2 regions of the Paenibacillus germinis genome follow, and region 1 is predicted to be linked to the other one. Evidence: predicted binding sites of a transcription regulator. Region 1 holds the regulator's gene; the other holds the start of a gene.

Region 1 (5,779 bases):
GAAGAGGAGCTGCATTTTGGAAATAAGGGTGCTCAATTCTGGTATTCGGTTGCAAGTGACACTGATTCTTGTTTGAATCGCATGTGTCCTTGGTACAAGAAGTGCTTCTATCATCGCGCTCGGAATGACGCCAATACGGCCGATGTGATCATTACGAACCATTCCCTCCTTTTCACGGATATGAAGGCTGAGAACCGTCTTCTACCGTCTTACAAGCACCTTGTCATTGATGAGGCTCATCACTTCGAAGAAGTGGCCAGTAAACATCTTGGTATTGAGCTGCATTCTTCCGCATTTTATCATTCGTTGCTATGGCTTTATAAAGATAATCGAAGCGGCCAATTACCGATGCTGCGGTTTCGATTGCAGAAATCGGATGAGCAGCCGGAACGCGCGGCTGCTTGGAGTCAAACCATTGACGGGCTCTTTCCCAAAATTGTGCAAATCAAAGAGGATTGGGATCGGCTCAGCGAAGCGCTCTATGAACTGTTATCTTCTAGGAGCGATCCTTCGCAGTCTGAAAACTCACAGTACGTACTGCGGATGAAGCCCGAAACGCTTCCACCCGAGTGGCGAGAGCTTCTGATCATGGAAGACAATATTTATTTGAATGCGAATGATTTACTCCGCACGCTGGATAAATTGTTAAATGAAGTGAAGGACATGCAGGAAGTTTTCGGGGTCCAAGGTTTAGTCACCGATTTGAATGGCACGGTAAAGGAATTGTACAACCATCGAGATGCCCTGCACTTTTTTATGAAAATGGCCGATGAGGGTTATGTGTATTGGATGGAAGCGGGCACCTATGCCAAATCAAAGTCGCTGCAGCTTGTTTCGGTGCCAACGGATGTAAGTGGTCTGCTGCAGCAGCATTTCTTTGAGACTAAAGACAGTATTATCCTGACCTCCGCGACGTTGTCTGTTAATAAATCTTTTCAATATTCAGCGGATCAATTAGGGTTAGTTATCCCTGAGGATGAAGAATCGGGCAAGCTGAAAACCGTTCAATTGCCGTCTCCATTTAATTATAGAGAACAAGCTCTCGTCGTCATTCCTCGGAACTTCCCAACAATCAAAGGTGCCGGTGATCCTGTTTTTATCAACGCACTTATTGAGTCGCTTAGTGATGTTGCGCGAATTACCAAAGGACGTATGTTGATTTTGTGCACTTCGAATCGTATGCTTAAGCAAATTTATGCTGGTATGAAGGATCTCTTGAAGCCACATGGAATTACCGTGCTCGGGCAGGGGGTTGATAGCGGCAATCGGAGTAAACTGACCCGGATGTTCCAAGATAACAAAATGTGCGTTCTACTGGGCACCAGCTCGTTCTGGGAGGGTGTCGATATTCCAGGAGATGCGCTAAGCTGTCTTGCGATTATACGACTGCCGTTTCAACCGCCAAATCATCCTCTTGTCGAGGCGAAATGTGAAAATATAAAAAAACGCAATGAGAATCCATTTATGAAATTTTCTGTGCCACAGGCTGTCATTCGATTTAAGCAGGGCTTTGGGCGACTTGTCAGACGTGCATCCGATAAAGGCATCGTTATCATCTATGATACTCGTGTCATTGATACGTATTATGGCAAGCACTTCCTTTATTCATTGCCTGGTCCGAAGATAGAACATATGACGACCGAGCAAATGTTACCTAGGATTGAAGAGTGGATGGGGGAGGCGTAAAGTTGAAAACACAAAAAATATCGGAAGCCGTCGTTCGGAGGCTGCCCATTTATTTACGCTTTCTGAATGAACTTGCAATGAAAAATGTTTCGACGGTATCTTCGCAGGATTTGGGTCAAAAACTCGATCTGAATCCGGCACAGATTCGCAAGGATTTGGCTTATTTCGGGGAATTCGGCAAAAAGGGAATCGGTTACGATATTGCTTATCTAATTGAGAAGATTAGACAGATCCTGAAGTTGGATCGCCATATTCAAGTTGCTCTTGTTGGAGCGGGTAACCTAGGCCGTGCTTTATGCAATTATAATACTTACTTACGGAATGATATGAAAATTGTCGCTGTTTTTGATGCAATGCCAAGCAAAGCAGGGGAATCGATCAACAATCTCATTGTTCAACCGATGCATGAGATGAAGAGTGTTTTATCTGAATTAGGCGTTCGCATCGGCATCATTACGGTTCCAGCGAACGAAGCTCAAAATGTAGCCAATCAATTCGTAGACTGCGGGATTGAAGCGATATTGAATTTTGCTCCGGTCATTATTAAGGTTCCTCCCGAAGTTCGAGTGCATCATGCGGATTTTACAACCGAATTGCAAAGTTTAGCTTATTATTTGGAATAGAAAAAGGCATGACCCGATTTGCTTGGGTCGTGCCTTTATTTTTAGAAAATGAGTCTGAACAAAACGAAGTAGATCGAGAATGCGAGAGCGATGCTGATTGGAATCGTAATAACCCAAGTGATCAACATGCGTCCAACCGTGCCCCATTGAACTTCATGGAAACGCATGACACTGCCTGTTCCGATAATCGCGGAGGAAATAACATGTGTTGTTGACAATGGTTTACCAATATGAGTTGAGAATTGAATAACAAGTGCTGACGTTAAGTCCGATGCAAAGCCGTTAATCGGTTCGATTTTAACAATCTTTCCTGAAACGGTTTTAATAATTCGCCATCCACCGATGGACGTTCCCAGTCCCATAGCCAAAGCTGCGGAGATTTTCACCCAAAGCGGTACTTCCAGATCCGTTTGAACACCGGCCGCTACTAATCCGAAAACGATAATCCCCATTGCTTTTTGTGCATCGTTTCCACCATGGGAGTATGAAAGTAATCCCGCGGATAAAATTTGCAAGGTACGGAATATGCGATTTAGCTTCGATCTAGATGTGTTGCCTGACCATAATACGATGTATTTGATCAAAATCATAATTAGGTAACCTAGGGCGAAAGCAATAATGGGCGATAGTACCAAAATGATAATAATTTGAGTAAAACCATTCCAATTCACCGAATGGACCCCAGCGCCAGCGATAACAGCTCCAGCTAGCGAACCAAGGAGTGTATGCGAAGAAGATGAGGGAATCGCCAGATACCAGGTCAACAAGTTCCAAATGATAGCCGCAAGTAAGGTAGCAATGACGATTTCAACACCGTTTTCAATTTTGGCTGGGTTCGCTATACTTCCTCCAACGGTTTTGGCCACCTTAGAGGAAACCATGGCTCCGACAAAGTTGAGTGTGGCGGCCATTGCGATGGCTACACGCGGGCTTAATGCACGTGTGGAAATGGAAGTTGCAATCGCATTAGCCGTATCGTGAAATCCATTAATGAAATCAAAAAGTAAGGCAAGCACAACGATAACGATTAAATAAGTTAACATGATTTCCTCCTAAGAGTTTTCCATTTGGAAAACTTTCTTCGTAAACATGGACACGAAAGTGCCTTATGAATAACGAAGTACAACGCTATCAAGGATATTGGCTACATCTTCACAAGCATCTGTTGTTTCTTCCAAACGCTCATAAATTTCTTTTAATTTAAAATCTTCGTACAGGTCTTTACGTGTGATGAAAATTTGGCGAATCCCTTCGCGCATCAAACGGTCTCCGTCATTCTCGAGGGAATTAATAGCAACCGTATGCTCAGGAATTTGCATGTATTTTTTCTTCGCTAGAAGCTTGAACGCATCCAGCATATGCTGGCAAGAATCTACAATGACAGCAGAAAACTCTTTCATATAAGAATCTGTATGGGACACAGAAAGATAGTCGAAACGAGCAATTGTAGCTTCAATACCGTCTGTTACATCATCCACTTTGGAGGCTAGAACCATAATATCTTCACGATCAATCGGTGTAATAAATACTTTGTTTAAACCTTTAAAAATTTCGTGAGTAATGGAATCGCCTGCATGCTCTAAATCGTTAATCGCTTTTACATACTCAATTGGCGGTTTATCACCCATCATGGCTGTGCGAAATAGTTGAGCAGTTTGCAATGCGTTTTCTGCAGCACGGATGAGAAGCTGCAAGAAATCGACTTCGTTCTTTTTCGTGAATAACGTTGTCATATAATCCTCCTATATTTTACTATATGTACTAGTTTTTGATCGAATATTTATGATAAACAGACCAAATGGTAGAAAAAACTCACAAAGTTAAAAGTATCATAACAATTGCATTGAAAGCAACGAAAATTCCGTGACATTTAACAATTTCTTAACATCATTTGGCTTCCTTGATTTTACAAGCCCGAAGATGTAAAGTTTATAAAGCAATGTCTTTAATAGAATGAGCATAGAGAGGGATTTTTAGTATGAAAAAAACATTAATTATGAACGGTCTTTTTATTTCAAATAATGAAGCGAAATCGTCTATAAAAGGCTGTATGGTTATAGAGGGCAGCCAGATTACATACATCGGTGAGGAAATACCTGAACCTCGAGAAAATTATGACGAAGTCATTGACGGTACGAACAAGCTTTATATGCCTGGTCTTGTGAATACCCATGGTCACGCAGCGATGTCACTTTTACGCGGATACGGTGACGATCTTGCTCTCCAAATTTGGTTAGAAGAGAAAATGTGGCCAATGGAAGCTAAATTCAGCGCCCAAGATGTGAAGTGGGGGACGCAGTTATCTATTCTAGAAATGATTAAAGGCGGTACGACGACTTTTGTAGATATGTATGACCATATGAACGAAGTTGCTAAGGCCGTTGAAGAGTCAGGTATGCGCGGTGTGCTGACCCGAGGAATTATTGGTCTTTGTCCACCGGACGTACAAGCTGCTAAATTGAAGGAAGCCACCGAGTTCGCAAAAAACTGGCATGGCGGTGCGAATGGAAGAATCACGACCATGATGTCCCCACATGCTCCCTATACATGTCCACCAGACTATATAGAGCGGATTGTTCAAGTAGCTCATGATTTAAACCTGCCCATTCATACCCACATGTCGGAGACAAGTCGTGAAGTTCAAGGAAATGTTGATCAATACGGTTTGAGACCCGTTGCACACCTAAAAAAGCATGGCGTGTTCAGCAGACCGACGCTCATCGCGCATGGTGTTCATCTCACAGATGAAGAAATCAGTATCCTTAAGCAATATGATGTTCGTATTTCCCACAACCCAGGAAGCAATCTGAAGCTTGCTAGCGGTGTTGCACGAGTTCCTGAACTACTTCGTGCAGGCGTGAAGGTTTCGCTTGGAACGGATGGAGCGGCCTCCAATAATAACTTGGATATGTTCGAAGAAATGAGACTCGCCGCGTTGATTCACAAAGGTGTTTCTGGCGATCCTCTAGCTGTGCCGGCTGCAGAAGCGCTTCTAATGGGAACAAAAATGGGTGCAGAATCAATATGGTTAGACAATGTAGGCCTACTGCAGGCTGGCATGAAGGCAGACTTTATCGCACTGGATATCGACCAACCTCATTTCCTTCCGAAGACGGACTTCGTTTCCCATATTGTTTACTCTGCCTGTGCAAAAGATGTAGTTGATGTGTGTGTAGACGGAAATTGGATTGTCCGCAAGGGTGAATGTTTAACACTGGATGAAGAAAAAATTAAGCGTGAGTTTGAACAATGCTTTGATAAGCTCATTGGCTAAGTGATTCCTTGTAAGTTCGTCTGGGGAGGTGAGCGGCGTTCATGAATGCGAAGCGAACAAGGATCATAGCATTCGGTGTATTTATTATTTTGACTCTTGGTGTAGTGCTTAGTCGCTTTTATTTAAATGTTCAGAATGAGCACTGGGATGATAAGCGCAAAGCGGTAGAAACAGCTTATGAGAAAAGTATTATGAC
Region 2 (5,779 bases), on a different contig from region 1:
GTAAATGCCAACAAATCACTAACGAGTGGTTTACAACCGCCGCAAGAACGAGAAGCTGTCGTACAATTTTTCACTTCATCCACTGTCGTTAATCCTTGATCCTTGATCACTGAACAAATCGTTCCTTTGGTAACGCCGTTACAACCACATATGATGGCATCGTCTTTCATGTCAGCAACACCCGATGCCGCTCCGCCTCCGGATGAATCCGTCAAAATAGCCGTTTTTTCCAAGCCGCTAACATCTGTTTCTTCCCGAATCATTTGCATAAGTCGCGTACCATCCGCCGTATCTCCGAAGAGAACCGCACCGATGATTTTATTGTCTTTAATCACAACTTTCTTATAAACACCAGTGAACTCATCATGAATGCGAATGGCTTTCGTGCCTTCCGCATCGCCGAACTGTCCGCCTGAGAAAACGTCAACACCAGATACTTTAAGCTTCGTATAAAGGATAGACCCTTCATAAGGACCCGTTTCCACGCCTGCCAAATGTTTAGCAAGCACAGCACCTTGCTCGTAGAGCGGTGCCACCAATCCATAAGCAATCCCACGATGCATCGCGCATTCCCCAACCGCATAAACATTGGGAGCACTTGTTTGCAAATAGTCATTCACAATGATGCCAGGATTGCACTCAACTCCAGCCTTTTTCGCAAGTTCAACATTGGGACGAATCCCTACTGCCATAACGATAAGATTGGCCTCAGCAACAGTACCATCTTTGAATTTCAAGCCTGTTACCCGCTTGTCGCCAACGATTTCCGCGGATTGCTTCTCAAGCAAGAAGTTGATACCCTGCTCTTCAAGCGCCGCTTGCAGCATTTTGGACGCCGTTCGATCAAGCTGACGCTCCATAATTGTATCTACAATATGAACAACATCAACCTTCATACCTAAGTTAAGGAAGCCTCTCGCCGCTTCTAATCCTAATAAACCGCCACCGATAACGATCGCTTTTTTATACTTTTTAGCGGACTCGATCATAATTTCACAATCACGAATGGTTCTGTACGCCATAACCCCTTCTTTATCAGCGCCAGGCATTGGAATCATAAAGGGATTAGATCCTGTAGCCAAAATCAATTTATCATAAGAAACTGTCAGTCCCTTATCACTCGTTACGGTTTGTGCTGCTGTATCGATGTCTGTAATGGTTTGGTTGGTATGCAAGGTGATGTGGTTATTCGCATACCATTCATAGGGATGAATGACGATATCCTCTACCTTGGAATCTCCCGCAAGTACGTAGGACAACAAGATTCGATTATAATTCGGATGCGGTTCACTGCCAAAAATCGTAACCTCATATTTATCAGGTGTAAGTTTAAGTAAATGTTCAACAGCGTTAACGCCCGCCATTCCGTTTCCGACTAGGACCAACTTCTCTTTTTTGACTGTCATTGTGATCATCCTTCCATCCATTTACTATTAAAAAGTTCGTTTTTTTTGAAAAAGGGCCATTCAGGAGCTCACGCCCCCAAATGACAAATTGGGATATGGAGCTTGAGAAGTTCGATTTGAACTTCCAAAGACGGTAAGCAAGTAAACGTCTTTGCGCATGCAGCCTGGACACTCAAGCTGCATGAGCAAAGGCTTTACTTATATGCCGCTGGCCATACGACCAGCGGCTTGAACCTGTTATTTAAGCATGCACACTATCCATAGAAGCTGGAGCCACCTTCACTTTGCCGCCTTCACCGATCCAAGTACGTTTCCATTGCCCTTGCACAATGGCGATCAACAAGAGACATGTAATCGCAATCGCACTTAAGATTAGGAACCCTGGTGTAAAAGAACCTGTCGTTAGTTTCAAGTTACCGAGAATCTTGGGTAAGAAGTATCCGCCCAAACCACCTGCTGCTCCAACGATTCCAGTTATAACACCGATTTCCGTCTTGAAGCGCTGCGGAACAAGTTGGAAAACGGATCCATTCCCCATACCGAAAGCCATCATGGCAATGAAGAGCATAATCGTTGTTAAGGAAAGTGATGGCAGTGTAGAGATGCCAGCCATCATCAAAGCGACAACGCCGTACAAGACCATTAACATCCGAATGCCGCCAATTTTGTCTGCCAGCCAGCCGCCTACTGGTCGGAAGAAGCTGCCGCCGATTACGCATATCGTAGTAAAATCAGCTGCTTTAACTGGAGCAAGACCATATTGCGTATTGAAGAAGATGGTTAAATAAGATGCCATTCCAACGAAACCGCCGAATGTTACACTGTACAAAATACAGAACAACCAGGAATCTTTCTGTTTCAATACTTTGCCGTATTCCTTAACCGTTTTCGGTGCCGGTTTATTCGGGCTATCCTTTGCCAATACACTAAAGATGATTAAGGTTAACGCAATCGGAATCATCGCAATGCCGAAAACAACATGCCAATCTCCATAATGCTGTGCTATTCGGTTTGCAAATAAGGTAGCGAAGATCGTTCCACTGTTACCTGCCCCTGCAATCCCCATCGCTAATCCTTGATACTGCGGTGGGTACCAGCTGCTGGCAAGTGGTAATGCTGCCGCAAAACTTGCGCCTGCAATACCCAGCATCAGTGCAACGAAGTACATATCACCCATTGTGTTTGCAAACTGCCAACCCCAGAATAATGGTACTAAGGTTAACGTTAGTCCGATTTGTCCTGTAAGCTTAGGGCCTATCTTATCTGTCAGAACGCCCAGTACCAATCGAAGTACGGCTCCTCCTAAGGTAGGCAATGCAACGAGATTCGCCTTTTCAGCAGCATCCAGATGAAAATCATTAGCTAGAATAACCGCTATCGGCCCAAGAAGAACCCAAACCATGAAGCTCATGTCAAAATATAAAAATGAACTGAACAATGACCCTTTGTGCCCCACTTGCATAAAACTTTTCCGATCAACCATGCATTCCCTCTCCTTTTGTGAGGCTTTTCGCCTTCTTTTTTTCCTACCCAGACGTGTTTGACTGTTCTTTGACAGAAAAGGCCGACAAACATACCCCAACTTGTGTGGGATGCTTATCGGCCTCTTTGCCACTGCTGCCCACATCATCGTGAACAGCATTTTAGTTGATTTTCAGTAAATAGAACATAAATAGCCTATCCGGTTACGTATTTGTAAGGGGATAGGCGCCATTGCCTTCGTTAGTGGCACATCATTGTGCCGATTTCTAATTTGATTATAGTATGACATAGCCGTCGTGTCAATAAACATAACACAAAATTTTATATGTGAGATTCCTTCTATCATATCGACAAATTTTATAGTCATATGCTATAGTAATGCCGTATAATAAATCACGATATCGCGAAAACCTTACATGAAGTTGCCATTGGAAAGAAGCTACCCACGATAGGAGGTATTCAAATGTTACAATCATTTATACTGATCGACGAGTTTAAACAAACTCGCTCAGCTACCTCCTCCTCGTCGTCAATTACCGAGCTGAATGTTACGAATAATGAAAAGGAATCCTTGCCTGAAGCGACGCTGAAGGATTTGGGATTTCGCATATATGTAGCATCTAATGTAAAAGAAATTTCATTTATGATCCCCAAGGTCGATGCTGTTTTATTATCGGTAGGTCCTGATCAAGTGGAACCATGGCGCTCGAGTGTACTTGCTCATCGCAGCCTTCCTCTCTTCTGGTGGTGTGATGCTCAAACTTTTCCTTCTAATGAATGTAGAATGGACGCCGGTATTGATGGTTTAATCGGTTCTGCGATGAGTCCTCTTGAAATTCACTGTGCGCTGCTCCTTGGTGTGAATCATTACTTTAGGCGAACCGAATGGCAGCAAGAGCGCGAACAGCTTCTCTCCAAACTGGAGGAGCGCAAATGGGTCGATCAGGCGAAGCGAATCTTATGTGAAATCAAAGGTATCTCCGAAGCAGAGGCTTATGATTTTTTGCGCAAACAAGCCATGAATGAACGAAAACGTATGGTGGACGTCGCTACCTCCATTGTCAAGGTGTATCAAATACTAAAGGATCAGAAACAAGGAGGTCGCAAACGATGATATCTTTATTAAAAGAAGTAGGCCGCGGAAAGCGCGGAGCCAGAGACCTTTCCTATGAAGAAGCTTCACAAGCAGCGGAGCTCATTCTAACCGGAGCCGCTACACAGGCTCAAATGGGCGCTTTTCTCGTTGCAGAACGTATCAAAATGGAATCTCCTGATGAGTTAAAGGCCTTCATCGATGCCTTGCGCCAGCGTATCCAGACCTATCCAATACCCGGCAGCATGGATTGCGCCGGACCTTATGATGGACGCTCACGTACGTTCATCGCGACTTTACCGACCGCGTTCGTTCTCGCGGCCTGCGGACTTCCCACTACGCTGCACGGCAGTCCGAGTATGCCGCCCAAATGGGGCATCACGTTGTCCGATGTGCTAGCGGCACTTAATGTACCCGCGCTTGACGCGTCACGCGAAGCGCTCATATCAGCTGCAGCGCGAACAGGCTTCCTGTTCGCACCAACGGAGAGCTGGTGTGCACCGCTCGGCGAGCTGCGCGAACTGCGCAAGGAACTCGGTCTGCGGACCGTGTTCAACACAGCAGAGAAGCTGCTGCGCTTTACGGAAGCACCCTTCATGGCTGTCGGTGTGTTTCACGGTACGGTGTTCGAGAAAATCACCAATTTATTAATCGAACTGGGCGTCTCTCGCGGCATAGTCGTGCAGGGTATGGAAGGCTCCGAAGACTTATCCGTAGACAAGCGCACACGGACATACCTAATTCAAGAGGGCACCAGTGAATTATTCATTGTTGATCCTGAGATTTACGAATTAATGGTCGAGGTGCCGGAGATTGAATGGACCGCTCAGCTGCAAGGAGAAACGGCATTATCCGTTCTTCGCGGAGAAGCTGAGCTTCCCTACTTGAATATGGTTTTACTGAATAGTGCCGTGCGTCTGTGGGTTTCCCAGAAGGCAGGATCCATTGAAGAAGGTATTTATTTGGCCCGACATGCGATTGAGCAAGGGGCTGCTCTACAAAAATTCACTGAGTGGACAGAAGCAATTAATCCGGTATCCGCCACTTAATTTTTATACTTATGAGAAAACCTCTATCGAGGCCATTCAAAGATGTGCGACCGCTCTTCTACCCCACAAAGTGAAGTCATGCTTTGAAGCAAAATCCGATTACTTTGCGGGGGCCCCAATGAATCGGTAGGTTTTATCGCCAAATAGAATTTTCACTTCCAAGAGTCCTCGGAAATTTATAAATTCTATTGTGGTGAAAAAAGAGCCCCAATGGGCTCTTTTTTCATTTTCATTTTCATTTTCCAATAAACTGCTGGGTAAACATTTTACCACACGGACCGCCGTTTACGATGCCGATCCCAATATGGGTGTAATCTTTGCTGAGTATATTCGCTTTGTGTCCTGGAGAATTCATCAACGCCTCATGAGCCGCTTGTACACTTTGATTGCAAGCAATATTCTCTCCCGCCGCGTTATACGTAATGCCAAATTTCTCCATCATATCGAATGGCGAACCATACGTCGGTGAATCGTGGGAGAAATAATTGTTATCGACCATATCTTGGCTTTTTAGTCTAGCCGTTTTGGTAAGCGCCGGGTCGACAGCAAATGGAGAAAGCCCCACAGCAGCACGCTCCTTGTTAACCAAATCCAGCATTTGCTGCTCCTCCACCGTTAATTCCGTAGTCGATGGGACTTGCGGTTTAGGCGTAGGCTTTGGTGCAGCTGGTGGAGGAGCTGGTGTTGGTGGTGTCGGCTTCTTGGCAATTTTTAAATTACCGTAAGCCCACAGGATGGATTGCAGCGTT

The links. Region 1 encodes Rex, which represses fermentation and respiration genes when NADH is low (regulators of the CRP and FNR family bind a similar motif). Its sites were predicted from a motif close to TTGTGAAATATTTCACAA; they were not measured.
Region 2: the regulator Rex is predicted to act here: its motif matches at 2,905-2,922, upstream of GC102_RS35560 (nitrate/nitrite transporter).

Annotation. Positions count from the first base shown of each region.
Region 1 covers NZ_WHOC01000149.1:8,197-13,975, reverse strand. The annotation lists gene GC102_RS27335 (ATP-dependent DNA helicase DinG, 3'-5' exoribonuclease type) at 1-1,686, shown strand, start outside; gene GC102_RS27330 (redox-sensing transcriptional repressor Rex) at 1,689-2,309, shown strand; gene GC102_RS27325 (inorganic phosphate transporter) at 2,351-3,352, opposite strand; gene GC102_RS27320 (DUF47 domain-containing protein) at 3,416-4,042, opposite strand; gene GC102_RS27315 (amidohydrolase) at 4,288-5,583, shown strand; gene GC102_RS27310 (cell wall elongation regulator TseB-like domain-containing protein) at 5,625-5,779, shown strand, end outside.
Region 2 covers NZ_WHOC01000183.1:61,822-67,600, reverse strand. The annotation lists gene nirB (nitrite reductase large subunit NirB) at 1-1,406, opposite strand, end outside; gene GC102_RS35560 (nitrate/nitrite transporter) at 1,648-2,889, opposite strand; gene GC102_RS35555 (ANTAR domain-containing response regulator) at 3,352-4,002, shown strand; gene GC102_RS35550 (anthranilate phosphoribosyltransferase) at 3,999-5,030, shown strand; gene GC102_RS35545 (peptidoglycan-binding protein) at 5,266-5,779, opposite strand, start outside.